DNA from 4 places in the Serratia marcescens subsp. marcescens ATCC 13880 genome. Region 2 is predicted to be linked to each of the others. Evidence: predicted binding sites of a transcription regulator. Region 2 holds the regulator's gene; each other region holds the start of a gene.
The links. Region 2 encodes CRP, which controls carbon source genes, mostly activating them, when cyclic AMP is high. Its sites were predicted from a motif close to ATGTGANNNNNNTCACAT; they were not measured.

Region 1 (7,896 bases), 1.9 Mb from region 2:
AATCAGCTGGTCAAGACCTTCGGCTGGGACAAACAGGTGAACGATTTCAACGCCATCAGCATCTATGACTATCAGCCGAAGCCGGACGCCAACCAGGGCGGCAAGATCGCCGTGGTGTTCGCCAACGGCGCCATCATGGACGGCCCGCAGACGCCGGGCAACGTCGGGGGTGACACCACCGCCGCCGAGCTGCGCCAGGCGCGTCTGGATCCGGCCGTCAAGGCCGTGGTGTTCCGCGTCAACAGTCCAGGCGGCAGCGTCAGCGCGTCCGAAGTGATCCGTTCCGAGCTGGCCGCCGTGCGCGCCGCCGGCAAACCGGTGGTGGTGTCGATGGGCGGCATGGCCGCGTCGGGCGGCTACTGGGTCTCGACGCCGGCCGACTATATCATCGCCAGCCCGAGCACCCTGACCGGTTCGATCGGCATTTTCGGCATCATCAATACCTACGAGAAAACTCTGGATACGCTGGGTGTGCACACCGACGGCGTGGCGACCTCGCCTCTGGCCGATATCGCGGTCACCAAGGCGCTGCCGCAGGAGTTCTCGCAGATGATGCAGCTGAACATCGAAAACGGGTATAAGAACTTCCTCGATCTGGTCGCCAAATCACGCAAGATGACCCCGCAGCAGGTTGACCAAATCGCGCAGGGCCACGTGTGGCTCGGCAGCGACGCTAAGGCCAACGGCCTGGTCGATCAACTGGGCGATTTCGACGACGCGGTGAAGAAAGCCGCCGAGCTGGCAAAGCTGCAGCAGTGGCAGCTCGACTGGTTCGTCGATACCCCAAGCCTGAGCGATATGGTGCTCAGCCAGTTCGGCGTTTCCATTCACGCCATGCTGCCGGCCGCGATTCAGGCCATGCTGCCCGCCCCGCTGGCCTCGGTCGCCAACGCGGTGAAAGAACAACCGGGCTTGTTCAATAACCTGAACGATCCGCAAAACCGTTATGCGATCTGTCTCACCTGCGGAGATGTCCGCTAACAAATAATTCTGCAGCCCGGCCACCGCCGGGCTTTTTTTCTGCCGCCATGTCCCTATAATTCAGCCCATCTTATCTTTGTTAAAATCACAACCATGCAAAAGAAATCCATTTACGTCGCCTACACCGGCGGCACCATCGGCATGCAGCGCTCAGATCATGGCTACATCCCGGTTTCCGGCCACCTGCAGCGCCAGCTGGCGCTGATGCCCGAATTCCATCGGCCGGAGATGCCGGATTTCACCATTCATGAATACGCGCCATTGATTGACTCTTCAGACATGACGCCGGAAGACTGGCAGCACATCGCCGACGACATCAAGCAGAACTACGATCGCTACGACGGCTTCGTGATCCTGCATGGCACCGACACCATGGCGTTCACCGCCTCTGCGCTTTCCTTCATGCTGGAAAACCTGGCCAAACCGGTGATCGTTACCGGCTCGCAGATTCCGCTGGCGGAGCTGCGCTCCGATGGCCAAACCAACCTACTCAACGCGCTGTATCTGGCGGCCAACCATCCGGTGAACGAAGTCAGCCTGTTCTTCAACAACAAGCTGTTCCGCGGCAACCGCACCACCAAAGCGCACGCCGACGGCTTCGACGCCTTCGCCTCCCCGAATTTGCCGCCGCTGCTGGAAGCCGGCATCCACATTCGCCGCCAGCAAGGCATCGACAGCCCGGCTTGCAACGGCGCGTTGCAGGTGCATGACATCACGCCGCAGCCGATCGGCGTGGTCACCATCTATCCGGGCATTTCCGGCGCGGTGGTGCGCAATTTCCTGCTGCAGCCGGTCAAGGCGCTGATCCTGCGCTCCTACGGCGTCGGCAACGCGCCGCAAAAGGCCGAACTGATCGACGAGTTGCGTGCGGCCTCTGAACGCGGCATCGTGGTGGTCAACCTGACGCAGTGCATCTCCGGGCGCGTCAATATGGAAGGCTACGCCACCGGCAACGCGCTGGCGCACGCCGGGGTGATCAGCGGTTTCGACATGACGGTGGAAGCCGCCCTGACCAAGCTGCACTATCTGTTGAGCCAGCCGCTGACGCCGGAACAAATCCGCGCCCTGATGCAGCAAGATCTGCGCGGCGAGCTGAGCATCAACGGTTAACCTACTGAACTCTGGAGCGGCGATGAAAACGGCCCTGTTGTTGATCGATCTGCAAAACGACTTCTGCCCCGGCGGCGCGCTGGCGGTCACGGAGGGCGACGCCGTTATCCCGGTCGCCAATCAGGCGATCGCCGCCTGCCTGGCGCGGGGCGAGCCGGTGGTGGCCAGCCAGGACTGGCATCCCGCCAATCACCGCAGCTTTGCGGTGAACTCCGATGCGCAGGTCGGCACCCTCGGTGAGCTGGAAGGCCTGACGCAGGTGTGGTGGCCGGTGCACTGCGTGCAAGGGAGCCACGGCGCCGATTTTCATCCCCAGTTACAGCGGCAACACATCAATGCCGTCTTTCGCAAAGGGCAAGATACGAACATCGACAGCTACAGCGCGTTCTTCGATAACGGCCACCGTGCGCAAACCGAACTCCACGGCTGGCTGCAATCGCAGGGCGTCCAGCGGCTGGCGATCATGGGCCTGGCGACCGACTACTGCGTGAAGTTCAGCGTGCTGGATGCACTGGCTGCCGGCTATCCGACGCAGGTGATCGTCGACGGCTGCCGCGGCGTGAATCTGCAACCGGACGACAGTGAGCGAGCGCTGCAGGACATGGCGCGCGCCGGCGCACAGCTAGTTACCCTGTCACAGTTTCTCGCCAACTAAATCCTCTCGGGCGCCACCGGCGCCCTCTCTACGCAGCGGCGAAATTATCGACGCCGCTCACAATACCACCTTTCTTCTTCCCCAACGGCTTGTGACCGGCAGGCGCTTTTGCTGTTATGGCTGCGACGCTTTTGGCGTCAATCGGTTATACGCATCCGGGCCCACTGAGCCCGGCTTTATTGTGCCCGCCCCTGGCGGTACGGTCGGCCTTGCCGACCACAAGGAGACAGACATGAAAATAACCCGAAAACTGCTGCCTTTGCTGGCGGCGGTGCAATTGGCTATGGCCGGCGCAAGCACGGCCCAGGCGGCCTATCTCTCCGTCGGCTACTTCAACGGCGGCGGCGATGTCACCGCCGGCCCCGGTGGCGACATCGACAAGCTGGACGTGACGCAAATCACCCATCTCAACTATTCGTTTGGCCTGATCTACAACGACGAGAAAGACGAAACCAATGCGGCGCTGAAAGACCCCTCTCGCCGCCACCAGATCTACCTGTCGCCGAAAGTCACGGCCGATTTGCAACGTCTGCCGGTGCTGCGCAAACAGAACCCCGAGCTGAAAGTGCTGTTGTCGGTCGGCGGCTGGGGCGCACGCGGTTTCTCCGGCGCCGCCGCCACCGCGGAAAACCGGGCGATATTCATTCGCTCCGCGCTGCAGGTGATCGCACAGTACCGGCTGGATGGGATCGATCTGGACTGGGAATACCCGGTAAACGGCGCCTGGGGGTTGGTGGAAAGCCAACCGGCAGACCGCGACAACTTCACCCTGCTGCTGAGAGAGCTTCATCAGGCGCTGGGTAAAGGCAAGCTGTTAACCATCGCCGTCGGGGCCAACGTCAAAAGCCCGCAGGAATGGGTCGATGTGAAAAGCATTGCCCCTTACCTCAACTACATCAATCTGATGACCTACGATATGGCTTACGGCACACAGTACTTCAATGCCAACCTGTACGATTCAACGCGTTGGCCAACCGTGGCGGCCGCCGACCGCTACAGCGCCGATTTCGTGGTAAAGAATTATCTGGCAGCCGGATTGAAACCGGCGCAGATGAACCTGGGTATCGGTTTCTACGGCCGGGTACCGAAACGGGCGACCGAGGCAGGCATCGACTGGGACAAACCGGATGCCGCCAAGCATCCGGTGACGCGGCCTGACTTCAGCGCGCGAGAAATCGCCCTGTTCCGTACGCTGGGATTGGATCTCAGCAAAGACACTTATTTTAAATACCACGATATCGTCAACAAATTGCTCAACGATCCGCAGCAGCGTTTCCGCGAGCACTGGGATGACGATGCCAAAGTGCCATACCTGACGCTGCAATCCGCCGAAGGCAAACCGCTGTTCGCTATCTCCTACGAGAACCCGCGTTCGGTGGCCATCAAGGCCGAGTACATCAAAAGCCAGGGATTGGGCGGTGCGATGTTCTGGGAATACGGCGCGGACGACAACAACCGGCTGGCGCAGCAGTTGGCGGAATCGCTGGACATAAAGGGCGAGAAACGGTAAATCGACGGGGCGATGGCGACATCGCCCCGCTTTAGGGGAGGAGCTTTACTGCGGTTTGAGTTTGACCAGCGGCTCGGCAACGAACTGCTGTTTCAGCTCTTGCTTGCTCTTCATCACGATCTGCCCGTCGGTGCCGATGCTCATGTGCTGCGGATCGACATTGTTCATCGACTGCCACAGCATCACCGCCTGCAGGCTGTTTTCTTTCTGCTCCGGCGTCAGCGCCACGCCATCCGGCCATTTGCCCAGCTCAACCGCCTGTACCAGGCGCTGGTATATCTCGGGCGTCATCGCCGCAATCAGATCTTTCACGTCCATCAGAGCCTTTCTCGCTTACGGATGAATAATTAGCTGAATCGATTTTGTTGGTTAAATTACCACTTAACCGGCCGTTTGGTCGCCATTTTCGCCATCGGTGAAACTCAGCGAGGCGGAGTTGACGCAGTAGCGGTCGCCAGTCGGCTGCGGGCCATCGGGGAAAACGTGCCCCAGGTGCGCGTCGCAGTGGCCGCAGCGGATTTCAACACGATGCATATTATGTGAATTATCATCAAGATAACGGATTGCATCGGCGGAAACCGGCTCATAAAAGCTCGGCCAGCCGCAGCCTGAATCGTATTTGGTTTCGGAATAGAACAGCGGCTGGTTACAGCACAGGCAATGGTACACGCCCTCGCGCTTGTTGTGCAGCAATTTGCCGCTGAACGGCGCTTCGGTGCCACGCTGTTGCGTCACATAACGTTGGATTTCATTCAGTTCCGTGACCGGATGACCGGGGGTTGTCTCTTTAGCCATTTGTGCTTATCTCTGAATGTGGATAATGTCAACGAAAACAATGATTAATAATAACAAAAAATTAACACCGCTGCAGGGGTTTTTGGCCTAAACTGTAGCCCATAAAGGCCACGTCACGATGATATGTGATAACGATCACACATCTTGCGTATGCTGACTTTATACTTGGCGGCTTGTCCCCATATAACGGATGAGGCCGAGCGCAAATGGACTGTGCAATAAGCGTGCAAAACCACCCCTCCGGTTTGACTTGCCGCAAGTATTGACACGATTCCGCTTGACGCTGGGTAAGGTTTTTGTAATTTTACAACCAACCTTTTATTCACTAACAAATAGCTGGTGGAATATATGACTATCAAAGTAGGTATCAACGGTTTTGGCCGTATCGGTCGCATTGTTTTCCGTGCTGCTCAAGAGCGTTCTGACATCGAGATCGTTGCAATCAACGACCTGTTGGACGCAGAGTACATGGCTTACATGCTGAAGTATGACTCTACTCACGGCCGTTTCAACGGTACGGTAGAAGTTAAAGACGGCCACCTGGTTGTTAACGGCAAAACCATCCGTGTTACCGCAGAGAAAGACCCGGCTAACCTGAAGTGGAACGAAGTGGGCGTTGATGTGGTTGCTGAAGCGACCGGTATCTTCCTGACCGACGAAACCGCACGTAAACACATCACCGCCGGCGCTAAAAAAGTGGTTCTGACTGGCCCATCCAAAGATGCGACCCCAATGTTCGTTCGCGGCGCCAACTTTGACAAATATGCCGGCCAGGACATCGTGTCCAACGCCTCTTGCACCACCAACTGCCTGGCGCCACTGGCTAAAGTCATCAACGACAACTTCGGTATCGTTGAAGGCCTGATGACCACCGTTCACGCCACCACCGCGACTCAGAAAACCGTTGATGGCCCGTCTCACAAAGACTGGCGCGGCGGCCGCGGCGCATCCCAGAACATCATCCCTTCTTCTACCGGCGCAGCGAAAGCGGTTGGCGTGGTTCTGCCAGAGCTGAAAGGCAAACTGACCGGCATGGCGTTCCGCGTACCGACCCCTAACGTGTCCGTTGTTGACCTGACCGTGCGTCTGGAAAAACCGGCTACCTACGAAGAAATCAAGAAAGCCATCAAAGACGCCGCTGAAGGCTCTATGAAAGGCGTTCTGGGCTATGTTGAAGACGACGTGGTTTCCACCGATTTCAACGGCGAAGTGCTGACTTCCGTGTTCGATGCCAAAGCCGGTATCGCACTGAACGACAACTTCGTGAAACTGGTTTCCTGGTACGACAACGAAACCGGCTATTCCAACAAGGTTCTGGATCTGATCGCTCACATCTCCAAGTAATGGCATGATGTTAAGCTGATAATGAGGGCGACATTTTTGTCGCCCTTTTTTTACCCGTCATCTTTCGAGTCACCGCGTTGTTGGCTGCACACGCTCACCCCAGCCACTTACTTCGGTAAGCTCCTGAGGGTTCCTGTGCTTGCCGCCTGGCCGTGACCCGAAAGCTATAGGTTTCTTTGTATCTCCGGCAAACAATAGGTCATGAAATGAACGAGAAAATTTTCACCCTGCCCGTTTCCGAACAGATTTCTCCTTATATCAGCCAGCGGCAACTCGATGAGTTGGGCGTGGTTGTGGTGTCGCACCCGAAAGTGCGCGCGGCGGTCGCGCTGCAAGGCGCGCATTTGCTGGCCTGGCAACCTAGCGGGGAGCAGCCGGTGATTTGGCTCAGCAACAATACGCCTTTCGCCAAAGGCAAGGCCATCCGTGGCGGCGTGCCGATCTGCTGGCCGTGGTTCGGCCCGGTGGCGCAACCCTCCCACGGCTTTGCCCGCAACCAGCCCTGGAGTCTGACGGCGCACGATGAAGATGACAACGGCGTCATCCTGACCTTCACGCTGAAAGACAATGAGCAGACCCGCAAACTGTGGCCGCACGCCTTCACGCTGATTGCTCGCTTCAAGCTGGGTGAAGAGTGCGAAATCGAGCTGGAATCGCACGGCGATTATCAAGCCACGGCGGCGCTGCACAGTTACTTCCAGGTCGGCGACATCGATCGGGTCAGCGTGGCGGGTCTGGGCGAGCCTTATATCGACAAGGTGGCAGGCGGCGCAGAGGCGCACCAGACGGGCGAAGTGACCTTCGTCGGCCAAACCGACCGCGTCTATACCCGCCCGGAAGCTTTCAGCCAGATCCGCGATCCGGCGCTCGCTCGCACCATCGAGGTTCACCACCATCATATGAGCGACGTCATCGCCTGGAACCCCGGCGTGGAACTCTCCTGCAGCATGGGGGATATGCCGAACGACGGTTACAAGACCATGGTCTGCATCGAGACAGGGCGCGTCAGCAAACCGCTGGTCGCTGCCGGCGAGCAACCCGCCCGTTTGGGAGTCACCTTCCGCAGCCGTAAGAAGGCCTGAGGAACCGTGCGCGGAAGCGCACCACTGATGTGCAAAAGGGGCGCCAGCGCCCCTTTTTGATGCACGCCATGCACGATAACCGTGCAATGCGTGATTAGAAGGTGTAGCTCACACCCGTCATCAACAAACCGGTGTAAGATTTATCCACCATCGGGCTGTCTTTCACTTCATCCGACAACTTCACATAGCGGCCGACGAAGAAGGCGTTCCAGCTTTTGTTGATCTGATAATTGGCGCTCAATTCGAGATACGGGGCCCAGCTATCGCCAGGCGTGTAGCTGTCCAGGCCGCTGCGGCGTGATTCATTGGCGCTGACGCCGTAGTAATATTTGTTCTGGTTCTTGCTGTTCCACATCACGCCCACGCCCGGGACCAGCGTCAGCGCGTCCAGATCAAACTTGTACAGATAAGCGACATCG
Region 2 (7,896 bases):
ATTACGATAGCGCTGAAAAACCTTCAGGGTGGAGCCGAAAATGACTGAAAAATCCGCAGTGAGCCGCAGCACCTTTGACCAGGTGATCCTGCCTGTTTATGCACCGGCCCAGTTTGTGCCGGTGCGCGGCCAAGGCAGCCGAGTCTGGGATCAGCAGGGAAAAGAGTACATCGATTTTTCCGGCGGCATCGCGGTGACAGCGCTGGGGCACTGCCATCCGGCGCTGGTCGAGGCGCTCAAACGCCAGGGCGCAACCCTGTGGCATACCAGCAATGTCTTCACTAATGAACCGGCGCTGCGCCTGGCGAGCAAACTGATCGACGCCACCTTCGCCGACCGGGTGTTCTTCGCCAACTCCGGCGCAGAGGCCAACGAAGCGGCGTTCAAACTGGCGCGTCATTACGCTATCACCCGCCACAGCCCGTACAAAACCAAAATCATCGCCTTCTATAACGCGTTTCACGGCCGCACGCTGTTCACCGTGTCGGTGGGCGGGCAGGCCAAATACTCCGATGGGTTCGGGCCGAAGCCGGCCGACATCGTGCACGTGCCGTTCAACGATCTGGCGGCGGTGAAAGCGGTGATGGACGACCATACCTGCGCGGTGGTAATGGAGCCGATTCAGGGCGAGGGCGGCATTACGCCGGTCGACGCCGGCTTCCTCAAAGGCGTGCGCGAGCTGTGCGACCAGCATCAGGCGCTGCTGGTGTTCGACGAAGTGCAAAGCGGCATGGGGCGCAGCGGCAAACTGTTCGCCTATATGCATTATGGCGTGACGCCGGACATTCTCACCACCGCCAAGGCGTTGGGCGGCGGTTTCCCGGTCAGCGCCATGCTGACCACCGAAGAGATTGCGTCGGTGATGCAGGTGGGCACTCACGGCACCACCTACGGCGGCAACCCGCTGGCCTGCGCGGTGGCGGAGGCGGCGTTGGATGTGATCAATACGCCGGAAGTGCTGAGCGGCATCGAACAGCGCCACGCGCTGTATGTGCAGGCTTTGCAGGATATCGGCGATAAATACGGTATTTTCACCGCCATTCGCGGCATGGGGTTACTGATCGGCGCCGAACTGACGCCGCATTATCACGGCAAAGCGCGCGATTTCCTCACCGCCGCCGCCGCGCGTGGGCTGATGATCCTCAACGCCGGGCCGAACGTGATCCGTTTCGCGCCGTCGCTGGTGGTGGAGCTGCAGGATATCGAGGCCGGCATGGCGCTGTTCGAGCTGGCGGTGCAGGATGTGATCAACGCCTGAAGCCCGTGCGGCGCATAACGGGGCGCGGCATGCCGCGCCCTTATTGATCGCGCAGTTTGCGCTTGAGCCAGATGCCGTGGTGCGGGCGCTGGCGCCAGGCCAGCGACGAAATGGTATGCATCACGTTCAGGTGCGACAGGATGCGCCGCAAATGACGTTCCATCTCGGTGACGGGCATCTCCGGATGCAGATCCGGCGGCTGCATGATGCCGCTGTTGCCGCTGCTCGGGCCGTCGTATTCCAACCGCTGCTGGCAGCTTTGCAGCGCGATTTCACAGGTTTGCAGATAGGCTTCCGCCAGTTTCGGCGTCAGCATGTAGTGCTCGCGCGCCAGAATGGTCATGGCGTTCAGGTGTTCGACGATGAACTGGCTATGAGTGACCCACAGCCGCATGTCCGCCAGATAATTCGACGCGAACCCCGGCTCCTGCATCGCCTGATTGAGCGAGGTGAACAGCGCGTTGTGCGCCTGGTTGACCTGCATGCGGGTATAGGCCAATGCGGTGGCGTCCGGTTCCGGTTGCTTCAGCATCAGCCGCAGCGCGGTTTGATCGTGTTCCAGCGCCTGATGGGCATTCTTGCGCAGCAGCCCGCTTTGCCACTGCGGCCACAGCCAAATGGTGCCGCCGAACGCCAGCACGCAGCCTATCAGCGTATCGATCAGGCGCGGTACCAGAAAATGCGAGCCGTTCAGCGCCAGCAGCTGCAGGGTGTAAACCGCCGTGACCGTAAAGCCAATCACCGACAGCCCGTAGTTCTTGCGCGAAACCAGGTAGGCCAGCAGGGTGATCACCAGCATGATGCTCAGCGTTTCTCCCTCCGGCAGCTGCAGCTGCAGCAGCCCGGCCGCCAGCAACAGTCCGGCAATCGTGCCCAGCGCACGGTGCTGAATACGCACCCGGGTGGCGTTATACCCGTTTTGGCTCACCAGCATGATGGTGAGCAGGATCCAGTATGGCTTCGGCAGGTTGAAGACCGCACCCAGGCTGCTGCCGACCGCCAGCGTCACCCCCAGCCGCGCGGCGTTGCGCAGGGCGGTGGATTTGAACGACAGATAGCTGGCCAGCGCCGGCCAAAACGGCAGGCGGTGCTGGCCGGGCATCAGGTCGCGGCGGTACAGCGGATGCTGGGTGCGCAGCAGGCGGGCGATGCGGCTGAAGTGGTAATAACAAAACTGGCCGACCGGGTTATCGGGATGCTGCGCCGCCATTTTTTCCAGCGCCGCCAGTTCGTGGCTCATGGAGAAGCGCTTCGAATGCTGATGGTAGAGGATATCGTGCGCCACCACGCGCAGCCGGCCGGCGATCACCAGTGCATTGCGGCGAATGATCGCTTCGGCCTGGCTCTGCTCCACCAGTTTTTGCACTTCCTCCGGCAAATGCAGGCTGACGGTGATGTGCTCCTGCAGATCCATCGCCACCTGAAAGGCGCGCTGCAGGCGCTTTTGTTCGAGGTTGTTGGCGTGCGGCAGGAAATTGAGCTGTTGGTACAAAAGGCTGATCAGATCCATCACCTTTTGCTGGCGCACCAGCAGCGGCGGCAGCGCGGTTTGCGGATCGGTGTGCTGGGTCAGAAGTGAGTATTTGGCTTCGAAATAGTCCGCCAGCTCCAGGTAGAGCTGGCTCAGCGTCTCGCGCATCGGCTGCTCTTTCCACAGCTTGAACCAGAACCAGGTGAATAAGCCGTACCAGACGGTGCCGATCGCGTACAGCAGCGGCGCCTGCCAGAGAGGCACCGTGCCGGCCGTGCTGAGAGCGAAAATGGCGGCCACCAGCGCCGCCGGCAATAGCCGGGCGTGCAGCGGGCTGATTTCACCGGTGACGCCGAGCAGCAGCGCCAGGCCCAGCATCAGCGCCGGCAGCGGTACGTGCCACAGCAGCGCCTGTTGCAACAGCACGCTGCTGAAGGCGAACAGCGAGCCGCCGACGATCAGCCGTTTAAAGAAGCGCTTATGCGGCGTGTCCAGACCGGCGATATTGCAGCAGGCGGGCACCAGAGAGAACATCAGGCCGAGCTGCAGCTGGCCTATCAGCAGGCCGAACAGCACCGGCAGGCACAACACCAGCGTTTGTCGCAGTGCGTAGTTGATTTCCGGGTGGTAGATCAGGCGGCGCCACATGGCAGAGAGCAGATAAAAAAACGGCGCAGATTGCGCCGTTTCTTCGGAGATTAACGGGTGCCGTAGACGACAATGGTTTTGCCGTGGGCGGAAATCAGGTTTTGATCTTCCAGCATTTTCAGAATACGGCCAACGGTTTCACGCGAGCAGCCGACGATCTGGCCGATCTCCTGACGGGTGATCTTGATCTGCATGCCGTCCGGGTGAGTCATGGCGTCGGGTTGCTTCGCCAGATTCAGCAGGGTTTGCGCGATGCGGCCGGTCACGTCCAGGAAGGCGAGGTTGCCCACTTTTTCGGAGGTGACCTGCAGGCGGCTCGCCATTTGGGCGGACAGACGCATCAGGATGTCCGGGTTCACCTGGATCAGTTGGCGGAATTTCTTGTAGGAAATTTCGGCCACTTCACAGGCGGTTTTCGCGCGAACCCAGGCGCTGCGCTCCTGGCCTTCTTCGAACAATCCGAGCTCGCCGATGAAATCCCCCTGGTTGAGGTAGGACAGGATCATCTCTTTACCTTCTTCATCCTTGATCAGCACCGCGACGGAGCCTTTCACGATGTAGTAAAGCGTTTCGGCCTTTTCACCTTGGTGAATCAGCGTACTCTTCGATGGATATTTGTGGATATGGCAATGAGACAGGAACCATTCGAGAGTAGGGTCTGTTTGCGGTTTGCCGAGAACCATTCGCTGTTATCCTCTGTTGTTATCGCTGCCTTGTGTCACAGGGGTCAGAGTTCCCTGTAAAACCCGCCTGTAGCCGCAGTCATGAGCGAGGGCTACCGGCAAGTTTTGAGGCGTGTCATAAAAATACGCTGTCGCTCTAGCATATTAACTTGCCGTAAGCGCTGCAAGCTACATTCTGTTAACATACCGGTAAAGGAGCCTTTCTCTGGGCGTTTCCCTGAAATACAGTGTCCCGGAAAGATTTATTGCGGCTCTGTTTGTAGCACAGAGTAAGGCGGGTGTCTCGTGTTGTCTCGCTTCAGCATGATTAGCATCAGGTTACGTTGCCTGTTTCTATGCGAAAGCGTACTCTGATTTTAAGAAATCAACCGGAGTGACCAGAATGCAGGCAAGAGTTAAATGGGTGGAAGGGTTAACGTTTTTGGGTGAATCGGCCTCCGGCCATCAGGTGCTGATGGACGGCAACGCCGGTGATAAAGCGCCCAGCCCGATGGAGATGGTGCTGATGTCGGTGGGCGGCTGCAGCGCGATCGACGTGGTCTCCATCCTGCAAAAAGGGCGCAACGACGTGCGCGACTGCGAGGTGAAGCTGACCTCCGAGCGCCGCGAAGAAGCCCCGCGCTTGTTCACCCATATCAACCTGCACTTCATCGTTACCGGCCAGGATCTGACCGACAAAATCGTCGAGCGAGCGGTGAACCTGTCGGCGGAGAAGTACTGCTCGGTGGCGCTGATGCTCAACAAGGCCGCCACGGTGACCCACAGCTTCGAGATCCGCCAGCCGGCGTAATCGAGACGGAGCGCGGCTCGGCGCCGCGCTCAACGCGCTTATTCGATTTTCTTGCCTTCCAGCAGCCGCTGCACCAGCGGCGCCATGATCAGCTCCATCGCCAGCCCCATTTTGCCGCCCGGCACCACTAACGTATTGATGTGCGAGATAAACGAGCCCTGCAGCATCGCCAGCAAGTAGGGGAAGTCGATCTGGTCCAGGCCGCGGAAGTGGATCACCACGAAGCTTTCATCCAGTGAGGGAATGGCCTTGGCGGCGAACGGGTTGGAGGTGTCCACCGTCGGCACGCGCTGGAAGTTGATGTGGGTGCGCGAGAATTGCGGCGTAATGTAGTTGATGTAGTCTTCCATCGAGCGCACCACCGAATCCATCACCGCTTCGCGGGAGTGGCCGCGTTCGCCGGTATCGCGGATCAGCTTCTGGATCCACTCCAGGTTGACGATCGGCACCACGCCGACCAGCAGATCGACGTGTTTGGCCACGTCATGGTGCTCGGTGACCACGCCGCCGTGCAGCCCCTCGTAGAACAGCACGTCGGTCGGCGCCGGCAGCGGCTCCCACGGGGTGAAGGTGCCCGGCACCTGATTGTAGGGCACCGCTTCGTCGTAGGTGTGCAGGTACTTGCGCGAACGGCCGGTGCCGTTTTTGCCGTACTCGATAAAGCTCTGCTGCAGCAGGCCGAAGTCGTTGGCCTCGGGGCCGAAATAGCTGATGTGTCTGCCCAGATCGCGCGCCTTGCGGATCGCCGCGTCCATTTCCGGCCGGGTATAGCGGTGGAAGCTGTCGCCCTCCAGCTCGGCGGCGCGAATGTTGAGCTGCTGGAAGATTTTGCGGAACGCCACGCTGGTGGTGGTGGTGCCGGCGCCGCTGGAACCGGTCACCGCGATAACGGGATGTTTGGCAGACATGGTGGTTGTCACTCCGTGTTGAATGCGCCGGCGTCAGGGGATTATTGTGGCTCTTGTTGACGCTCTCTATGTCAGGAAAAAATGGCGCGCGCTGGTTTGCAATGTCCCATTGTTACCTGATTTTTTCCGTCAGTCATAGAACCGGGCGCCACTAAATTTCTTCCTGCCCGGCGCGGAACTGGCCGCGCGGCATGATGTTGACGCTCTCGTGCAGTTCCGACCACACCAGCACCACTTCGCCGTTTTTCAGCTGGCGGCGCACGTCCTCCACCTTCTGCTCCAGCGATCGTTCGTGCTCACCGTAATCGGTGCCTTCGCGCAGCACAAAGGATTCGATCAGGCTGTTCAGGGTGTCGGTTGCCAGTTCTTGCCAGGGAATAATCACGTCGGAATGTCCAGATAAGGGGAAAGCCAGGCCGGAATGCGATGCTCCAGCCACATGTGCGGTTTTTTCAGCGTGCCGCCGACGAAGCCGACGTGGCCGCCGAACTCAGTCAGCTGATATTCGATATTGCGCGGCAGGCCGGCGACGTCGGGGATCACCTCAGGGGTCATGAAAGGGTCGTCCTGCGCATGGATGATCAGCAGCGGCGTCTGGATGGACGGCAACAGCGGCAGGGCGCTGCAGCGGCGATAATAGTCGGTGGCGTCGCTGAAGCCGTGAATGCGCGAGGTGATGGCATCGTCGAACTCGCGGATGCGCCGCAAACCGTTCAGCTGTGATAGCTTGAGCGGCAGGGTGTCCGGATAGTGCAACAGCTTGCGGGTGGCGTTTTGTTTCAGCTGCCCCAGCAGGTAGCGCTGATAAACGCGGGAGAAGCCTTGCTCCATGCGGTAGGCGCAGGGTTCCAGCATCAGCGGCGCCGAGACCACCACCGCCGCCTGCAGCAGGCTGTCGGCGCCTTGCTGCGCCAGATAGCAGGCCAGCATGTTGCCGCCGAGCGAAACGCCTACCGCCGCGGTTGGCACTTCGCCGTAGCGGTCGCGCAGCCAGCGCAGAAAGAAGCGCGCGTCTTCGGTTTCGCCGGAGTGATAGATGCGCTGTTTGCGGTTGGGCACGCCGCTGCAGCCGCGAAAGTGCATCACCACGCCCAGCCAGCCGCGATCGCGCCAGGCGTTGAGCAGGCCATGCGCGTAGGGGCTGTAGAAGCTGCCCTCCAGGCCGTGGAACAGCACCGCGCGCGGTTTGTCGCGCGCCTGCGCCGGATCCTCGCTCCAGGCGAGATCGACGAAATCGCCGTCGGGCAATTCCAGCCGTTGCCAATGCGGTTTCAATAACACGCGGCGGCGCACCAGCCGCGGCAACAGCGTTTGCAGGTGCGGGTTACTGGCCCCGGTCAGAGGGCGAAAGGTGTTAGGCATAGGCTGAGTAAAATGTTGTGGGCGGCTATTGTGAGATCCCTAGCGCACTGTTAGCTTCAATACCAAGAATTAACAATGATACTGCAAAAAAGCGCCTTGGGTGAGGAGCACCCGTGCCATGGAACCGAGTTTATTCCTTTCGATGCTGGGCTTCCTGTGGGTCGCGGCCATCACGCCTGGCCCCAATAATCTGCTGCTGACCACCTCCGGCGCTAACTTCGGCTTTATGCGATCGCTGTGGCTGATGGTCGGCATCATGCTCGGCATGCAAAGCATTTTGCTGCTGGTGGCGTTCGGCGTCGGCAGCCTGATCCTGATCTACCCGTCGCTGCACCTGATCCTGAAAATCCTCGGCAGTTTGTACCTGCTGTGGCTGGCGTGGAAAGTCGCCACCGCCGCCTATGAAAAGCTGGAAACCGACGTGGCGCCGCCGCAGCCGGTGCGGCTGTATCAGGGCTGGCTGCTGCAGTTCCTCAACCCGAAAGCCTGGCTGATGGCGCTGGGCGCGGTGGCGAGCTTCAGCCTGGCGGGCGATAAGTACAACGGTTCCATAGCGGCGATCGCGCTGGGCATTGTGGCGGTGAACATCGTCGCCGGCATTATCTGGCTGGCGTTCGGCACCCTGATCGGCCGCCTGCTGCGCAGCAAAAAGGCCTGGGTTATCTTCAACGTTTCCATGGGGCTGCTGACGGCAGCCTGCGTATTACTGATTTGGCATTAAGGAGCGGAACGATGGCGGAAAACTATTATCACGTGGTCGCCTTTACCGGCGAAGG
Region 3 (7,896 bases), 1.0 Mb from region 2:
ATGCCGCTGGCGATGGACGTGGCGGAACAGCACTTTACCGACGGGCGCGAATTCCTGCTGTGCGCCTGCCGCAGCGACGATTTCGAACCGGCCTATCTGCCGGCGCAGCGCGAACGCTGGCTGCCGGCCATCAAGGCGTCCAGCGCCATTCCCGGCTTCTACCGTCAGGGCGTGGAGTTGGACGGCGTCAGCTATCAGGACGGCGGCATCAGCGATGCGATTCCGGTGGAAGAGGCCTATCGCCGCGGCGCCGACACCATCGTGGTGATCCGCACCGTGCCTTCGCAAATGTACTACACCCCGCAGTGGATGAAGCGTATGGAGCATTGGCTGAGCGACAGCAGCCTGCAGCAGATGGTGCGCATCCTGCAGCATCATGAGCAAAGCTATCACCGCATCCAGCGCTTTATCGAGAAGCCGCCGGGCAAGCTGCGCATCTTCGAGATCTTCCCGCCTAAGCCGCTGGCCAGCAATGCGCTGGGCAGCCGACTGGGGGCGCTCAATCAGGATTATCACCTGGGGCGCCGCTGCGGCCGCTACTTCCTGGCCACCGTCGGCCAGTGGATGGCGCAGCAGGAACCGGACGGCATCAAGGTGCGAAAATCGTTGTCGCGCCGCCTGATCCAGCCCGAGAATGTCAGAATGCCTTCGCCGATCGTGACCGACATCGCCATGTCGCCCGATCTCGCGGCGCAGCCGGAGGCTGCGGTGGCGGCGCCGAAACTCATTCTGCCGGGCGATCTGCCGCCGGGTGAAGGGGGCGCGCTGTGAGCTACGCCTTTACCGACACCCACTGCCATTTCGATTTCCCACCCTTTACCGGACACGAGGCCGAAAGCCTGACGCGGGCGGCAAGCGCTGGCGTGCAGCGCATCATCGTCCCGACGGTCACTGCCGATCGCTTTGCGCGGGTGCTGCGGCTGGCGCAGGATCACGCGCCGCTGTTCGCCGCGCTGGGGCTGCACCCGCTGTATATCGCGCAGCATCATGAGCCGCAGCTGGAACAGTTGGCGGCGCTGTTGGCCGAACGGCCGCGCAAGCTGGTGGCGGTGGGGGAGATTGGGCTCGATCTGTATATGGACAACCCGCAGTTCGAGCGCCAGCAAAGCGTGCTGCTGGCCCAACTGAGGCTGGCGAAACAGCATGACCTGCCGGTGATCCTGCACTCGCGCCGCACCCACGATCAGCTGACCGCGGCGCTGCGGCGCATGCAACTGCCGCGCCGCGGCGTGGTGCACGGCTTCGCCGGCAGCCTGTCGCAGGCGCAGGCGTTTATCCGCCTCGGCTATTACATCGGCGTGGGCGGCACCATCACCTATGAGCGGGCGCAGAAAACGCGCGGCGTGATGGCGCAGCTGCCGCTTGAGGCGCTGCTGCTGGAGACGGATGCGCCGGACATGCCGCTGGCCGGCTATCAGGGGCAGCCGAATCGCCCCGAGCGCGCCGCCGAGGTGTTTCACACGCTGTGCGAGCTGCGGCCGGAACCGGCCGACGAGATCGCCGCTCACCTGCAACGCAATACCCAGTCACTGTTTGCCATGCCGGATTGACGAGCTTATAACGTGACCTGCGTCACGTTATAAGATTTTCATTTGCGTCTCGTTGTATACATTTGTGACATAAATCGGTGCGAGGGTGACCTCGCTCAGTATAATCCCCCCGAAACTCTCCAATAGCAGACCTCTCTTCATGAGCAGGGATGTATTTTATTTTTTGCAACAGGGAAACTTTGCATGCAACTCATCATGAGTCTGGTCGGTATGGCGGTGCTGATCGCCATTGCGGTGCTGCTCTCCAGCAACCGTCGGGCCATCAAATTGCGCACCGTCGTGTGGGCGTTCATCATTCAGGTCGGCATCGGCGCGCTGGTGCTGTACGTGCCGCTGGGCCGCAGCATCCTCGGCAGTATGTCTAACGGCGTGGCAAACGTTATCGCCTACGGCAATCAGGGCATTTCGTTCATTTTCGGCGGGCTGGTGTCCGACAAGATGTTCGAGGTGTTCGGCGGCGGCGGCTTCGTGTTCGCGCTGCGCGTCCTGCCGGTGATCGTGTTCTTCTCCTCGCTGATTGCGGTGCTGTACTACCTCGGCATCATGCAGTTGGTGATCCGCGTGCTGGGCGGCGGCCTGCACAAGCTGCTGGGCACCTCGCGCACCGAATCGCTGTCGGCGACCGCCAACATTTTCGTCGGCCAGACCGAAGCGCCGCTGGTGGTGCGCCCCTATATCGCCACCATGAGCCAGTCAGAACTGTTCGCCGTGATGTGCGGCGGCCTGGCTTCGGTAGCCGGTTCGGTGTTGGCGGGGTACGCGCAGATGGGCGTGCCGCTGGAATACCTGATCGCCGCATCCTTCATGGCCGCGCCGGGCGGGCTGCTGTTCGCCAAGCTGATGGTGCCGGAAACCGAGCAGACCCACGATAAAGACGATGCGATGAAGCTGATCGCCGAAGAGGATCGTCCGGCCAACGTGATCGATGCGGCGGCTTCCGGCGCGGCTTCCGGCATGCAGCTGGCGCTGAACGTCGGTGCGATGCTGCTGGCGTTTATCGCGCTGATCGCCTTGCTTAACGGCATTCTCGGCGGTATCGGCGGCTGGTTCGACTATCCGCAGCTGTCGCTTGAGCTGATCCTCGGCTGGGTGTTCTCACCGATCGCCTTCCTGATCGGCGTGCCGTGGAGCGAAGCGATGACCGCCGGTTCGTTCATCGGGCAGAAGATCATCGTCAACGAGTTCGTCGCCTACATGAACTTCGGCGCCTATCTGCGCCCGGACGACGTGGTGGCGGCGGAAGGCCTGCAGGTGCTGTCGACGCACACCAAGGCGATCATCTCCTTCGCGTTGTGCGGCTTCGCCAACCTCTCCTCGGTGGCGATCCTGCTGGGCGGTCTGGGCAGCATGGCGCCCAACCGTCGCCACGACATCGCGCGCTTCGGTCTGAAGGCCGTGGCGGCGGGCACGCTGTCCAACTTGATGAGTGCCACCATCGCCGGCTTCTTCCTGGCGCTGTAAGCCATCACGGAGCCCGCGACGGCGCGACCGATCGCGGGACTCCGCCTATACTCTAAGCAACGCGGGTGCTTGCCGCATCCGCGATCTTCAGCCGCTTCTTTAGCGAATTTGTGAACGATATCGCGTTATTTTGTGATGTTCTTCACATATAATTCCGGTCTGTTACAGTGCTATTTCATATAGTGTGACGATGAACGCGAATCGCCTTCGGCATTCGTGTTCAAATAGCTATTACTGGCCGGCCGCAAGGCGGGTGGCCATGTGCGGTGAGAAGGATCTCAGTTGCCGCCGCGGGAACGCCGTTCCCCAGCGCTATCTTCATGGAACCAAGTCCGCTCGCCAACACCCAGGTACTCAGTTGGAGAGTTTTATGACCGAATTAACCGCAGCAGCGCAACGTGCGCTGAACTTGATGGATTTAACCACGCTGAATGATGATGACACCGACGAGAAAGTGATCGCGCTCTGTCGTCAGGCCAACAGCCCGGCCGGCCACACGGCGGCCATCTGCATCTACCCGCGTTTTATCCCGGTGGCGCGTAAGGCGCTGCGCGAGCAAGGCACGCCGGACATCCGCATCGCCACCGTGACCAACTTCCCGCATGGCAATGACGATATCGACATCGCGCTGGCGGAAACCCGCGCGGCGATCGCCTATGGCGCGGATGAAGTGGACGTGGTGTTCCCATACCGCGCGCTGATCGCCGGCAACGAACAGGTCGGCTTCGAGCTGGTGAAACAGTGCAAGCAGGCTTGCCAGGCGGCCAACGTGCTGCTGAAAGTGATCATCGAAACCGGTGAGCTGAAACAGGCCGATTTGATCCGCAAGGCGTCCGAGATCGCCATCAAGGCCGGGGCGGACTTTATCAAGACCTCCACCGGCAAGGTGCCGGTCAACGCCACCCTGGAGAGCGCCGAGCTGATGATGTCGGTGATCCGCGATATGGGCGTGGCGAAGACGGTGGGCTTCAAGCCGGCCGGCGGCGTGCGCACCGCGGAAGACGCGCTGCATTATCTGCAACTTGCCGATCGTATTCTGGGCGAAGGGTGGGCCGATGCGCGGCATTTCCGCTTTGGCGCTTCCAGCCTGCTGGCCAGCTTGCTGACCGCGCTGGGCCACCAGACCCAGACCGCCGGCGGCGGCTACTGATCGATTTCGTTGGCGGGCGCCAGGCGCGCCCGTCTGCACCGACTCTCGGCGACACAGGGGGATGCCTTGTTCCTGGCTCAAGAAATTATTCGTAAGAAACGCGACGGCCAGCCGTTAAGCGAAGCGGAAATCCGCTTTTTCATCAACGGCATTCGCGACAACGTAGTGTCGGAAGGGCAGATCGCCGCGCTGGCGATGACCATTTATTTCCATGACATGAGCATGCCGGAGCGCGTGGCGCTCACCATGGCGATGCGCGATTCTGGCACCGTGCTGGACTGGAAGAGTTTGGCGCTGAATGGCCCGATCGTCGACAAGCATTCGACCGGCGGCGTGGGCGACGTGACCTCGCTGATGCTCGGCCCGATGGTGGCGGCCTGCGGCGGCTATGTGCCGATGATCTCCGGCCGCGGCCTGGGGCATACCGGCGGCACGCTGGACAAACTGGAAGCCATTCCGGGCTTCAATATTTTCCCGGACGATAACGCCTTCCGCAAAATCATTCAGGACGTCGGCGTGGCGATCATCGGCCAGACCAGCTCGCTGGCGCCGGCGGACAAGCGTTTTTACGCCACCCGCGACATCACCGCCACCGTGGATTCGATCCCGCTGATCACCGCCTCCATTCTGGCCAAGAAACTGGCGGAAGGGCTGGATGCGCTGGTGATGGACGTGAAGGTTGGCTCGGGCGCCTTTATGCCGACCTATGCCCTGTCGCAAGATTTGGCGCAGGCGATCGTCGGCGTGGCCAACGGCGCGGGCTGCAAGACCACCGCGCTGCTGACCGACATGAACCAGGTGCTGGCTTCCAGCGCCGGCAACGCGGTGGAAGTGCGCGAAGCGGTGCGCTTCCTGACCGGCGAATACCGCAACCCGCGCCTGCTGGAAGTGACGCTGGCGCTGTGCGTGGAGATGCTGCTGTCCGGCGGCCTGGCGCAAGACGAGGCCGATGCGCGCGCCAAGCTGCAGGCGGTGCTGGACAACGGCAAAGCGGCTGAGGTGTTTGGCCGCATGGTGGCGGCGCAGCAAGGGCCGATAGACTTCGTCGAACGTTATGATAGCTATCTGCCGGCGGCAACGCTGAGCAAGCCGGTGTATGCTGAAAAGCCGGGTATCATCAGCGCCATGGATACCCGCGCGCTGGGTATGGCGGTGGTGTCGCTGGGCGGCGGCCGCCGCCGGGCGAGCGACGCCATCGATTACAGCGTTGGCCTGACCGAGGTAGCGCGTCTGGGCGATAAGGTGGATACCCAGCAACCGCTGGCGATGATCCACGCCAACGATGAAGAGAGCTGGCAACTGGCGGCCGATGCGGTGCGCAGCGCAATGACGCTGAGCGACAAGGTGCCGGAGGCGACGCCGGTGGTGTATAAGCGCATCACTCAAGCGTGATGACCCTCGTCTTTCAAGCCGTAGCGTTGTTGGCTGCACGCGTGCACCCCAGTCACTTACTTGAGTAAGCTCCTGGGGATACACACGCTAGCCGCCTAGCTACAACTTGAGATCCATTGGGTATAAATTTAGAGAATAAGGGCGATTGCAGTTTTGCGGTCGCAATAGCGTGAGAACACGCAGGAGAGCACAGATGAAACGCACATTTATTATGGTATTGGACTCCTTCGGCATCGGCGCCAGCGAAGACGCCGAACGTTTTGGCGACCAGGGTTCCGACACCCTGGGCCACATCGCCGAGGTTTGCGCGCGCGGTGAAGCCAACGTGGGCCGCCAGGGCCCGCTGACGCTGCCTAACCTGAGCCGTCTGGGCCTCGGCAAAGCGGCGGAAGAGTCCACCGGCAACTTCCCGCAGGGGCTGGATCGCAACGCCGACATCATCGGTGCTTACGCTTACGCCAGCGAGCTCTCTTCCGGTAAAGACACGCCGTCGGGCCACTGGGAAATCGCCGGCGTGCCGGTGCTGTTCGACTGGGGCTACTTCAAGGACGAGCACAACAGCTTCCCGCAGGCGCTTCTGGACAAACTGGTCGAACGCGCCAATCTGCCGGGCTACCTGGGCAACTGCCACTCATCCGGCACCGTGATCCTCGATCAGCTGGGCGAAGAGCACATGAAAACCGGCAAGCCGATTTTCTACACCTCCGCTGACTCGGTGTTCCAGATCGCCTGCCATGAAGAAACCTTCGGCCTGGATCGTCTGTATGAGCTGTGCGAAATCGCGCGTGAAGAGCTGACCGAAGGCGGTTACAACATCGGTCGCGTGATCGCGCGTCCGTTCGTCGGCGATAAGCCGGGCCACTTCCAGCGCACCGGCAACCGCCACGATCTGGCGGTAGAGCCGCCGGCGCCGACCGTGCTGAAAAAGCTGGTGGACGAGAAGGGCGGCGAAGTGGTGTCGATCGGTAAAATCGCCGACATCTACGCCAACGTCGGCATCACCAAGAAGGTGAAGGCGACCGGCATCGATGCTCTGTTTGACGCGACCCTGATTGAAATGGAAAAGGCCGGCGACAACACCATCGTGTTCACCAACTTCGTGGACTTCGACTCCTCTTACGGCCACCGCCGCGACGTGGCGGGGTACGCCGCCGCGCTGGAGCTGTTCGACCGCCGCCTGCCGGAGCTGCTGAAGCTGGTGAAAGACGAAGACATCATCATCTTCACCGCCGACCACGGCTGCGATCCGACCTGGGCGGGCACCGACCACACCCGCGAGCACATCCCGGTGCTGGTTTACGGCCCGAAAGTGAAGCCGGGCTCGCTGGGCCACCGCGAGACCTTCGCCGACATCGGCCAGACCGTCGCCAATTATTTTGGCCTGTCGCCGATGGATTACGGTAAGACCATGTTCTAAGCCCTGTCTTTCAAGCCGCAGCGTTGTTAGCTTCACGCGTGAACCCCAGTCGCTTACTCAAGTAAGTTCCTGGGGATTCACCCGCTAGCTGCCTGGCTGCAACTCGAAATTCAAGGCTTAGATGTTTGACGTTTTTATTAAATAAGATTTCTAAAGGAAGAAAATTATGGCTACGCCGCACATTAATGCTGAGATGGGTGATTTCGCTGATGTAGTACTGATGCCGGGCGACCCGCTGCGCGCAAAATACATCGCCGAAACCTTCCTGGAAGGCGCGGTGGAAGTGAACAACGTGCGCGGCATGTTGGGCTTCACCGGCACCTACAAAGGCCGCCGCATCTCCGTAATGGGCCACGGCATGGGCATCCCGTCCTGCTCCATCTATGCGCGCGAGCTGATTGCCGAATTCGGCGTGAAGAAGATCATTCGCGTCGGTTCCTGCGGCGCGGTGCGTGACGATATCAAACTGCGTGACGTGGTGATCGGCATGGGCGCGTGCACCGACTCCAAGGTGAACCGTCTGCGCTTCAAGGATAACGACTACGCGGCGATCGCCGACTTCGACATGGTGCGCAACGCGGTCGACGCGGCTGCTGCGCAGGGCATCCCGGCGCGCGTGGGCAACATCTTCTCCGCCGATCTGTTCTACACCCCGGATCCGGACATGTTCCAGGTGATGAAGAAGTACGGCATCCTGGGCGTGGAAATGGAAGCGGCCGGCATCTACGGCGTGGCGGCGGAGCTGTACGAAGAGTTCGGCTGTAAGGCGCTGACCATCTGCACCGTGTCCGACCACATCCTGCGTCACGAAGCGACCACGGCGGCGGAACGCCAGACCACCTTTAACGAAATGATCGTTATCGCGCTGGAATCCGTGCTGCTGGGCGACAAAGCGTAATACCGCGGCGGGCGTCGTCATGGCGCCC
Region 4 (7,896 bases), 2.0 Mb from region 2:
GTTGGTCATCCCGCCGGTGGAAGTGGCGGCGGCGAGGTTGCCCAGCGCATCCAGCGCCACCGCGCCGACGGTGCCGAATTTGCGATCGGGATCGAGCGGATCCCCGGCCTGCGCCGCGCCGTCGTGATCGAGCAAGACTCGTCCCTGCTCCGCCTGGGCGCGGTGCAGCTGATCAAAGCGTTCTTGGGTAAAGAAGAAGTCGGGAGTAACCATTTCCAGGCCGTGGGCGGCGGCAAACTTCTCGGCGCCTTCGGCGGCAAACAGCACGTGTTCGCTGTTTTCCAGCACCGCGCGCGCCGCCAGCACCGGGTTGCGGATATGGCTGACGCCGGCGACAGCGCCGGCGTCGCAGGTGCGGCCGTCCATCACGCAGGCGTCCAGTTCGTGGGTGCCCTGATGGGTAAACACCGAGCCTTTGCCGGCATTGAACAGCGGGCATTCCTCCAGCAGCCGCACCGCTTCGGTCACCGCGTCCAGCGCGCTGCCGCTCTGTGCCAATACCGCCTGCCCGGCGGCCACGATCTCGGACAGCGCCTGGATATACTGCCGTTCTTTTTCCGCACTCAGCGCCGCCCGGGTAATTGCGCCCGCGCCGCCATGAATGGCAATCACTGGTTTGCTCATTTGCCTGACACCCTGTGTTAATCCCGCCGTTGCACAGCGAATAAGCTGAACGCGGTATCATTATTATTCAGTCTTTTTCGACTCTATTTAGTCCTACAGTGGAAGTACAGCATAACGTCCACGCCCCGCTTTTAGCGTAGCGCGCTTAGACCATTTCGCACCTTGAAATAGCTTATTGGAATAAAAACAGCAGGTTATAAAAAGCGGCAAACCGCTGACAGTGCGGCTGGGATTATTGGTAATTTCGCGAGAGGAAATAGCGGTAGAGCGTAATGAAATAAACGTTCGCGCTGAGTCACGCTTATTGCGGCGCCCGGCCTGCTGTTTTTACCCGGCCGGGCGCAGATGATCCGACGATTAAAAACCCGATCCTGGCTGCTGTAAAAAGGCCTCTTCTTCCGGCGTGCTGGTGCGCCCCAATATCGCATTGCGATGCGGGTAGCGGCCGAAACGATCGATGATCGCCTTATGCCGCAGCTCGAACTCCAGCTGGTCGCCATTATTGAGCTCGGTATATAACACCAGCGCCTGCTGGTGGATCAGCGGCGATTCCGAATGCATGAACGGCAGATAAAGGAAGCCGCGCTGCTCGCGGCTCAGCCGTTCGCACTCCCCGCTGCGGATCGCCTCCTGTGCCAGGACCAGCGCCATGCCGTCGCAGGCGAATGACTGCGGCGTGCCGCGAAACAGGTTGCGGCTGAACTGATCGAGCACGATCACCTCCGCCAGGCGCCCTTCGATGGTGTCGCGCCAATGCGCCAGCTCCCCCGCCGCCGCCGCCCGCCAGATTTCGCCGAAACGGCTGTGCAGCAGACGATCGAAATCGTCGTCCTTTTTGAACCACATGATCGGTTCGATCTCGTCGAACCAGAACTCGATAACCTGTTTATGCATCATGATCCTCCTCTGTTTTTCGCAGTTTATACCCGATCGCCCTGACGCCGCAGTGCGAAAGATGGCGGGCATAACCCGTTCTCCCCCCCGGCGTTCTCTGCCATAATACCCGCACTTTGTCGCTATCATTGCGCACCCTGATTACGGAGTTCCCCTTATGGATCATTGCCATACTTCCGATCTCATCTCCCTGGAGCAAGCGCTGGAAAAAATGCTCGGGCAGATCGCCCCGCTGCAACAGACCGAATCCGTCGCACTGACCGCCGCCGCCGGCCGCATCACCGCCGCGCCGGTGGTCTCGCCGCTCGACGTGCCGCCGTTCGCCAACTCGGCGATGGACGGCTATGCGGTGCGCCTCGCCGATCTGGCGGCCAATGCGCCGCTGCCGGTCGCCGGGAAAGCTTTCGCCGGCGCGCCGTTCGACGGTGAATGGCCGGCCAACAGCTGCGTGCGCATCATGACCGGCGCGCCGATCCCGGCCGGGGCGGACGCGGTGATCATGCAGGAGCAGGCAGAAGTGAGCGAGCAAGGCGTGCGTTTTACCGCGCCGGCAGAAGCCGGCCAGAATATCCGTCTGGCGGGTGAAGACATTCGTCGAGGCGCGAGCGTGTTGCCGGCCGGCGTGAAGCTGGGCGCCGCGCAACTGCCGTTGCTGGCTTCGCTTGGGATCGCCGAAGTGCAGGTGATGCGTAAGCTGAAGGTCGCGGTGTTCTCCACCGGCGACGAGCTGCAGCCGGTTGGCCAGCCGCTGCAGGCGGGCCAAATCTACGACACTAACCGCTTCGCGGTGCGCCTGATGCTGGAGCAGCTGGGCTGTGAAGTGCTCGATCTCGGCATTATCCGCGACGATCGTGATGCGCTGCGCGACGCCTTCACACAGGCGAACAGCCAGGCCGACGTAGTGATCAGCAGCGGCGGCGTCTCGGTCGGCGAAGCCGACTACACCAAACAGATGCTCGATGAACTGGGCCAGGTCAGCTTCTGGAAGCTGGCGATCAAACCCGGCAAACCGTTCGCCTTCGGCAAACTGGGCCACGCCTGGTTCTGCGGCCTGCCTGGCAACCCGGTTTCCGCCGCCCTGACCTTCTACCAACTGGTGCAACCGCTGCTGGCGAAGCTGGCCGGCCACAGCGATTGGCGCCTGCCGCCGCGCCTGCGCGCCCGCGCGCTGACGCCGCTGAAGAAATCGCCGGGCCGCCTCGATTTCCAGCGCGGGGTGTTCAGCAGCAACGCCGCGGGCGAACTGGAGGTCAGCACTACCGGCCACCAGGGCTCGCACGTCTTCAGCTCCTACAGCCAGGGCAACTGTTTCATTGTGCTGGAGCGCGAACGCGGTTCGGTGGCGGTAGGCGAAACGGTGGAGATCGAGCCGTTCAACGCCCTGCTGAGGAGCTGAACATGTTGCCGGAATTGACCGACGCCGAAGCGCTGCGCTACAACCGCCAGATCGTGCTGCGCGGCTTTGACTTCGACGGCCAGGAGAAGCTGAAGGCCGCCCGCGTGCTGATCGCCGGGCTGGGCGGGCTGGGCTGCGCCGCCGCGCCATATCTGGCGGCGGCCGGCGTCGGCCATCTGGTGCTGGTGGATTTCGACACCGTCTCGCTCTCCAACATGCAGCGTCAGATCCTGCACCGCGACGATCGCATCGGCCAGAGTAAAGTCAGCTCCGCCAGGCAGGAACTGAGCGCCATCAATCCGCATATCCGCATCGACGCCATCGACGGCCGTCTGGAAGATGACGCGGTCGCGGCAGAGATCGCCGCCAGCGATCTGGTGCTGGACTGCACCGACAACGTGGCGGCGCGCGACGCGCTGAACCGCCTGTGCCACGCACAGCGCAAACCGCTGGTTTCCGGCGCGGCGATCCGCATGGAAGGCCAGCTCAGCGTGTTCACCTATCAGCCGGGCGAACCCTGCTACCGCTGCCTGAGCCGGCTGTTCGGCGACAGCGCCCTCACCTGCGTAGAAGCGGGCGTGATGGCGCCGCTGGTCGGCACCATCGGCACCCTGCAGGCGATGGAAGCCATCAAGCTACTGGCCGACTATGGTCAGCCGCTGCGCGGCAAGTTGTTAATGTTCGATGCGATGAGCATGCAGTTCCGCGAAATGAAGCTGCCGAAGGATCCGCACTGCGAAGTGTGCGGCGGGGAATGACGGATAAAAAAAGGGCGGGATAATTCCCGCCCTGATGCGTTGCCGCGAGGGTTATACGATGCCCTGGCTGCGCAGATAGTCTTCGTAGTTGCCGGTAAAGTCGATCACCTTGTTCGGGGTGATTTCCAGAATCCGGGTCGCCAGCGAGCTGACGAACTCACGGTCGTGGGAGACGAAGATCAGCGTGCCTTCGTACATCTCCAGCGCCATGTTCAGCGATTCGATGGATTCCATATCCAGGTGGTTGGTCGGTTCGTCCATCACCAGAATATTCGGGCGCTGCATCATCAGCTTGCCGAACAGCATGCGGCCCTTCTCACCACCGGACAGCACCTTCACGCGCTTCTTGATGTCGTCCTGGCTAAACAGCAAACGGCCCAGCACGCTGCGCACCGCCTGCTCGTCGTCTTTTTCCTGCTTCCACTGGCTCATCCAGTCGAACACGGTCAGGGTGTCGTCGAACTCGTATTCGTGATCCTGTGCGTAATAACCGATACGGGCGTTTTCCGACCACTTGACGGTGCCGCTGTCCGGCTGTGCGTCGCCCACCAGCGTTTTCAACAGGGTGGTTTTACCGATGCCGTTGGCGCCCAGCACCGCGACCTTCTCGCCCACTTCCACCATCAGGTTCAGCTTGTTGAACAGCGGGCCTTCGTCGAAGCCCTTGGTGAGCGCTTCCACTTCCAATGCGTTACGGAACAGCTTCTTGTCCTGCTCGAAACGGATGAACGGGTTCTGGCGGCTGGAGGCTTTCACCTCTTCCAGCTGGATCTTGTCGATCTGGCGGGCGCGCGAGGTGGCCTGCTTGGATTTGGAGGCGTTGGCGCTGAAGCGGCTGACGAACGACTGCAGCTCGCTGATCTGCGCTTTCTTCTTGGCGTTGTCCGCCATCAGACGCTCACGCGCCTGGGTGGCGGCGGTCATGTATTCGTCGTAGTTGCCCGGATAGACGCGCAGCTCGCCGTAGTCCAGATCCGCCATGTGGGTGCAGACCATGTTCAGGAAGTGACGGTCGTGCGAGATGATGATCATGGTGCTGTTGCGCTCGTTCAGCACCTGCTCCAGCCAACGAATGGTGTCGATGTCCAGGTTGTTGGTCGGTTCGTCGAGCAGCAGGATTTCCGGATCGGAGAACAGCGCCTGCGCCAGCAACACGCGCAGCTTGAAGCCCGGCGCGATTTCGCTCATCGGGCCATAGTGCTGTTCCACCGGAATGCCCACGCCGAGCAACAGTTCGCCGGCGCGCGCTTCGGCGGTATAACCGTCCATTTCGCCGTAGGCCACTTCCAGGTCGGCCACTTTATAGCCGTCTTCTTCGCTCATCTCCGCCATGGCGTAGATGCGATCGCGCTCTTCCTTCACCGCCCACAGTTCGGTGTGGCCCATGATCACGGTGTCCAGCACGCTGTACTGCTCGAAGGCGAACTGATCCTGACGCAGTTTACCCAGGCGCTCGTTCGGATCGAGGAACACGTTGCCGCCGCTCGGCACCAGATCGCCGCCGAGGATTTTCATAAAGGTGGACTTGCCGCAGCCGTTGGCGCCGATCAGGCCGTAACGGTTGCCGCCGCCGAATTTAACAGAGATGTTTTCAAACAACGGCTTGCTGCCGAACTGCATGGTGATGTTGTTAGTGCTTAACACAGCGCTCGCTCTTTATACATAGGGAATGTGATTTGGCGCGCATTATGCCACAACGGGGTGCAGAGATCGCGGGAAGTTTCGGTGACATTTTGAGCGGTGGGTTCACGCCGTTTGCCGGTGGGCATTGGCTTGCGTACAAAAAGTCTGCTAGATTCGGCGCTTCATATTGAAAAGGATTTCTATGAAAAGCGCAAAGCAGATAGCCAACGATATGGCCGATGCCGTAAATATTGACAGCAATTTAGTGCGCGGGTTTGCACAAGGTTTTATCAGCGTACCGGTCGATTTCTACTACCTGGGCTACGACTATATTGATACTGAAAACAGATGGTTAAACTCGCAAGATAAAGAGCGATTTATCAGACTCATCAAGTCAGGCATGGCCAATAAAGCGAGCATCGAGAAAGTGGCTCATATCTTCATCGAAAACTTCGCCAGTAAGGTCAAGTTTGAAGATGTTAAGGACATGACCATAAGAACATCAGGCAAACTCATCGGCAAATTCGCCTTTAATCAGTTAGCCACCGCAAACATGGGATATATATTCTCTAAACAAATCATCCCACGGCTTGTCTCCGGTGTTGCCGTTGGCTCAATTCTCACCGCTGGGGCAAGCATATCGCGCTCTGTCTATACATCACGCGACTTGAGGGCAAGAAACTCACGGATGTATGATCAACTCAGACGCCTGGGAAACCTCGATCTGCTGTACTTTCTGTTAGAAAACAAAGTCCGACCATTCGAGGATGCCGTCTCGGTTTGGGAAAGAGATCGAAAGAAATTCAACCAAATTTGTCAGTACTTTTTTGCAAAGGTTAACGTATGAAGAACTTTATGCTGGCGGCTTTATCCAGAATTATTCAGGGCATAGGGTGTGGAGTGGTAGCCCTCTCGCTGTTAGCCATTGTCTGGTTCATGTTTTATTCCGACGATAGTTTTAAGTATCTGTGGGTTGCGACCTCCATAGCTGGAATTTTCTTAGGGTATTTCATTTTCAGGTTTGCGGTTAAAAAAATACACGACGGAAGCCCTGATTAAATAACATTGTGTTCAATTGAGCAGCAGATCACTCAGTCCAAAGAAACTCGCGTCAATTATTACATAGTTTGTCCTAATACCGACGCTCAGCGCAGCTGCTTCTCCAGCCACGCGCGCATATCCGCCACCACCCGCGTCATTTCACTCTCGCCATTTTCGCGCCGCATCACATGGTCTAAAGCCGGATAATTCAGGTAAGTGATATTCGTTTTGCCGTCGGCCCGCAGCTCGGCGATCATTTTCCCGACCGCCCCCGGCGAAACGGCGCGATCCTGGTCACCCTGCACGATCAGCACCGGCGTCTTGATGCTGCGCAGGGTGGCAAGCTGATCGATGTTCAGCATGCCATGCCACCAGCCATAGCCATGGTCACTGGCGTTCAGGGGGAACGGCGGCGCTGTCAGCACCTGCTGTAAAAATGCGTTCAACCCGGCTTTCTCTTCTTTTGGCGCGTCGGCCACGCTGTGGCGCACGTCGTCGATAAACCAGCGTCCGCCGCCGCTGAACGCCAGGGTAGCGTCAACCAGGCCCGAGGAGGCCGTCACCAAACTGGCGATCACCGCCCCTTCGCTGCCCCCCAGCACCACAACCTTTTGATAGCCGTTGCGCGCAATCACCGCCTGCAACACCCGGGTGACATCGCTCACCCGCCGCTGCGGCGTATCATGCTGCACGAAAGCGTCCGGGCAATCCTGCCGCGGCACCTCTTCGCGGTACGGCAAGGTGTCGTCGATGCCGTATTTCTCCACCGTCAGCAGGTCTGCGGCGGGTAACACCTGCCGCATCGGCGTGACCAGGCGGATATGCCGCACGCTGTTGCAATCCGAACCTTGCAGGATCACCAACAGCGCCGCCGACGATTGCCCGGGCACCGCAGCGTCCAGATAGTAATGAATACTCGAACCATCCTCCCGCGGCAGCGTCAGCGCTGCAGATTGCGCCATCGCCAGCCCGCTCCACAGCGCCAATACGCTCAGCATGCCTGTCGCCACTCTCATCACTTGCTCCTCTTCCCTGTTGCGTTCGGTTAATTCGTCTTTTCTGGTCTACGCTTCATGCCAATCACGTTTCTGACAGGGAAGCCTTACCATGCCACACCTCTATAACACCGCACTGCTGATCGGCGCCGCGCTGAGCGCCATCGCCGCCCTGCTGCATATTTGGGTGATCGCCGCCGGGCCGCGCGGCTATCGGCTGTGCGGCGCCGGCGATCGCTTCATTAAGGCGGCGGAAGCGGGTAAAAAGTTCCCGGCCGTCGTCACCGCCGGTATCGCGCTGGTGCTGTTTATTTGGGCGCTGTACGCGCTGTCCGGCGCGGGCCTGATCGCGCCGCTGCCGCTGCTGCGGCCCGCGCTGTTTATCATCACCTTTATCTATCTGCTGCGCGGTGTCGCCGGCCCTTTCGCCCTGCGCGATACCGGCCGCAGCCAGCGTTTTATCGTCGTCAGCTCGCTGATTTGCCTCGGCTTCGGGCTGGTGCATCTGCTGGGGATGACGCAGCGCTGGGGGGCGTTGGCGTAACGCCCTGTTGCTGCAAGACGG

Region 1: a site for CRP is predicted at 5,175-5,192, ahead of msrB (peptide-methionine (R)-S-oxide reductase MsrB). Genes of this name have one in related genera too.
Region 3: a site for CRP is predicted at 3,142-3,159, ahead of deoC (deoxyribose-phosphate aldolase). Genes of this name have one in related genera too.
Region 4: a site for CRP is predicted at 5,342-5,359, ahead of J0F90_RS07595 (ABC-F family ATPase). Genes of this name have one in related genera too.

Annotation. Positions count from the first base shown of each region.
Region 1 is NZ_CP071238.1:2,871,547-2,879,442, forward strand. It holds gene sppA (signal peptide peptidase SppA) at 1-981, shown strand, start outside; gene ansA (asparaginase) at 1,075-2,091, shown strand; gene pncA (bifunctional nicotinamidase/pyrazinamidase) at 2,114-2,746, shown strand; gene chiD (chitinase ChiD) at 2,979-4,256, shown strand; gene J0F90_RS13715 (YeaC family protein) at 4,302-4,574, opposite strand; gene msrB (peptide-methionine (R)-S-oxide reductase MsrB) at 4,638-5,051, opposite strand; gene gapA (glyceraldehyde-3-phosphate dehydrogenase) at 5,400-6,395, shown strand; gene J0F90_RS13730 (D-hexose-6-phosphate mutarotase) at 6,602-7,477, shown strand; gene J0F90_RS13735 (MipA/OmpV family protein) at 7,572-7,896, opposite strand, start outside.
Region 2 is NZ_CP071238.1:4,739,944-4,747,839, reverse strand. It holds gene argD (bifunctional acetylornithine/succinyldiaminopimelate transaminase) at 41-1,258, shown strand; gene J0F90_RS22755 (YccS/YhfK family putative transporter) at 1,299-3,377, opposite strand; gene crp (cAMP-activated global transcriptional regulator CRP) at 3,428-4,060, opposite strand; gene J0F90_RS22745 (OsmC family protein) at 4,443-4,850, shown strand; gene J0F90_RS22740 (phosphoribulokinase) at 4,889-5,758, opposite strand; gene J0F90_RS22735 (YheU family protein) at 5,910-6,143, opposite strand; gene J0F90_RS22730 (hydrolase) at 6,140-7,120, opposite strand; gene J0F90_RS22725 (LysE family translocator) at 7,239-7,841, shown strand; gene J0F90_RS22720 (PhzF family phenazine biosynthesis protein) at 7,853-7,896, shown strand, end outside.
Region 3 is NZ_CP071238.1:669,236-677,131, forward strand. It holds gene J0F90_RS03130 (patatin-like phospholipase family protein) at 1-771, shown strand, start outside; gene J0F90_RS03135 (TatD family hydrolase) at 768-1,550, shown strand; gene J0F90_RS03140 (NupC/NupG family nucleoside CNT transporter) at 1,734-3,011, shown strand; gene deoC (deoxyribose-phosphate aldolase) at 3,382-4,161, shown strand; gene deoA (thymidine phosphorylase) at 4,228-5,553, shown strand; gene deoB (phosphopentomutase) at 5,747-6,970, shown strand; gene deoD (purine-nucleoside phosphorylase) at 7,137-7,868, shown strand.
Region 4 is NZ_CP071238.1:1,587,899-1,595,794, reverse strand. It holds gene J0F90_RS07615 (isoaspartyl peptidase/L-asparaginase family protein) at 1-624, opposite strand, end outside; gene J0F90_RS07610 (DUF924 family protein) at 982-1,518, opposite strand; gene moeA (molybdopterin molybdotransferase MoeA) at 1,676-2,914, shown strand; gene moeB (molybdopterin-synthase adenylyltransferase MoeB) at 2,917-3,672, shown strand; gene J0F90_RS07595 (ABC-F family ATPase) at 3,724-5,316, opposite strand; gene J0F90_RS07590 (hypothetical protein) at 5,498-6,142, shown strand; gene J0F90_RS07585 (alpha/beta hydrolase) at 6,441-7,352, opposite strand; gene J0F90_RS07580 (hypothetical protein) at 7,444-7,875, shown strand; gene cynR (transcriptional regulator CynR) at 7,799-7,896, opposite strand, start outside.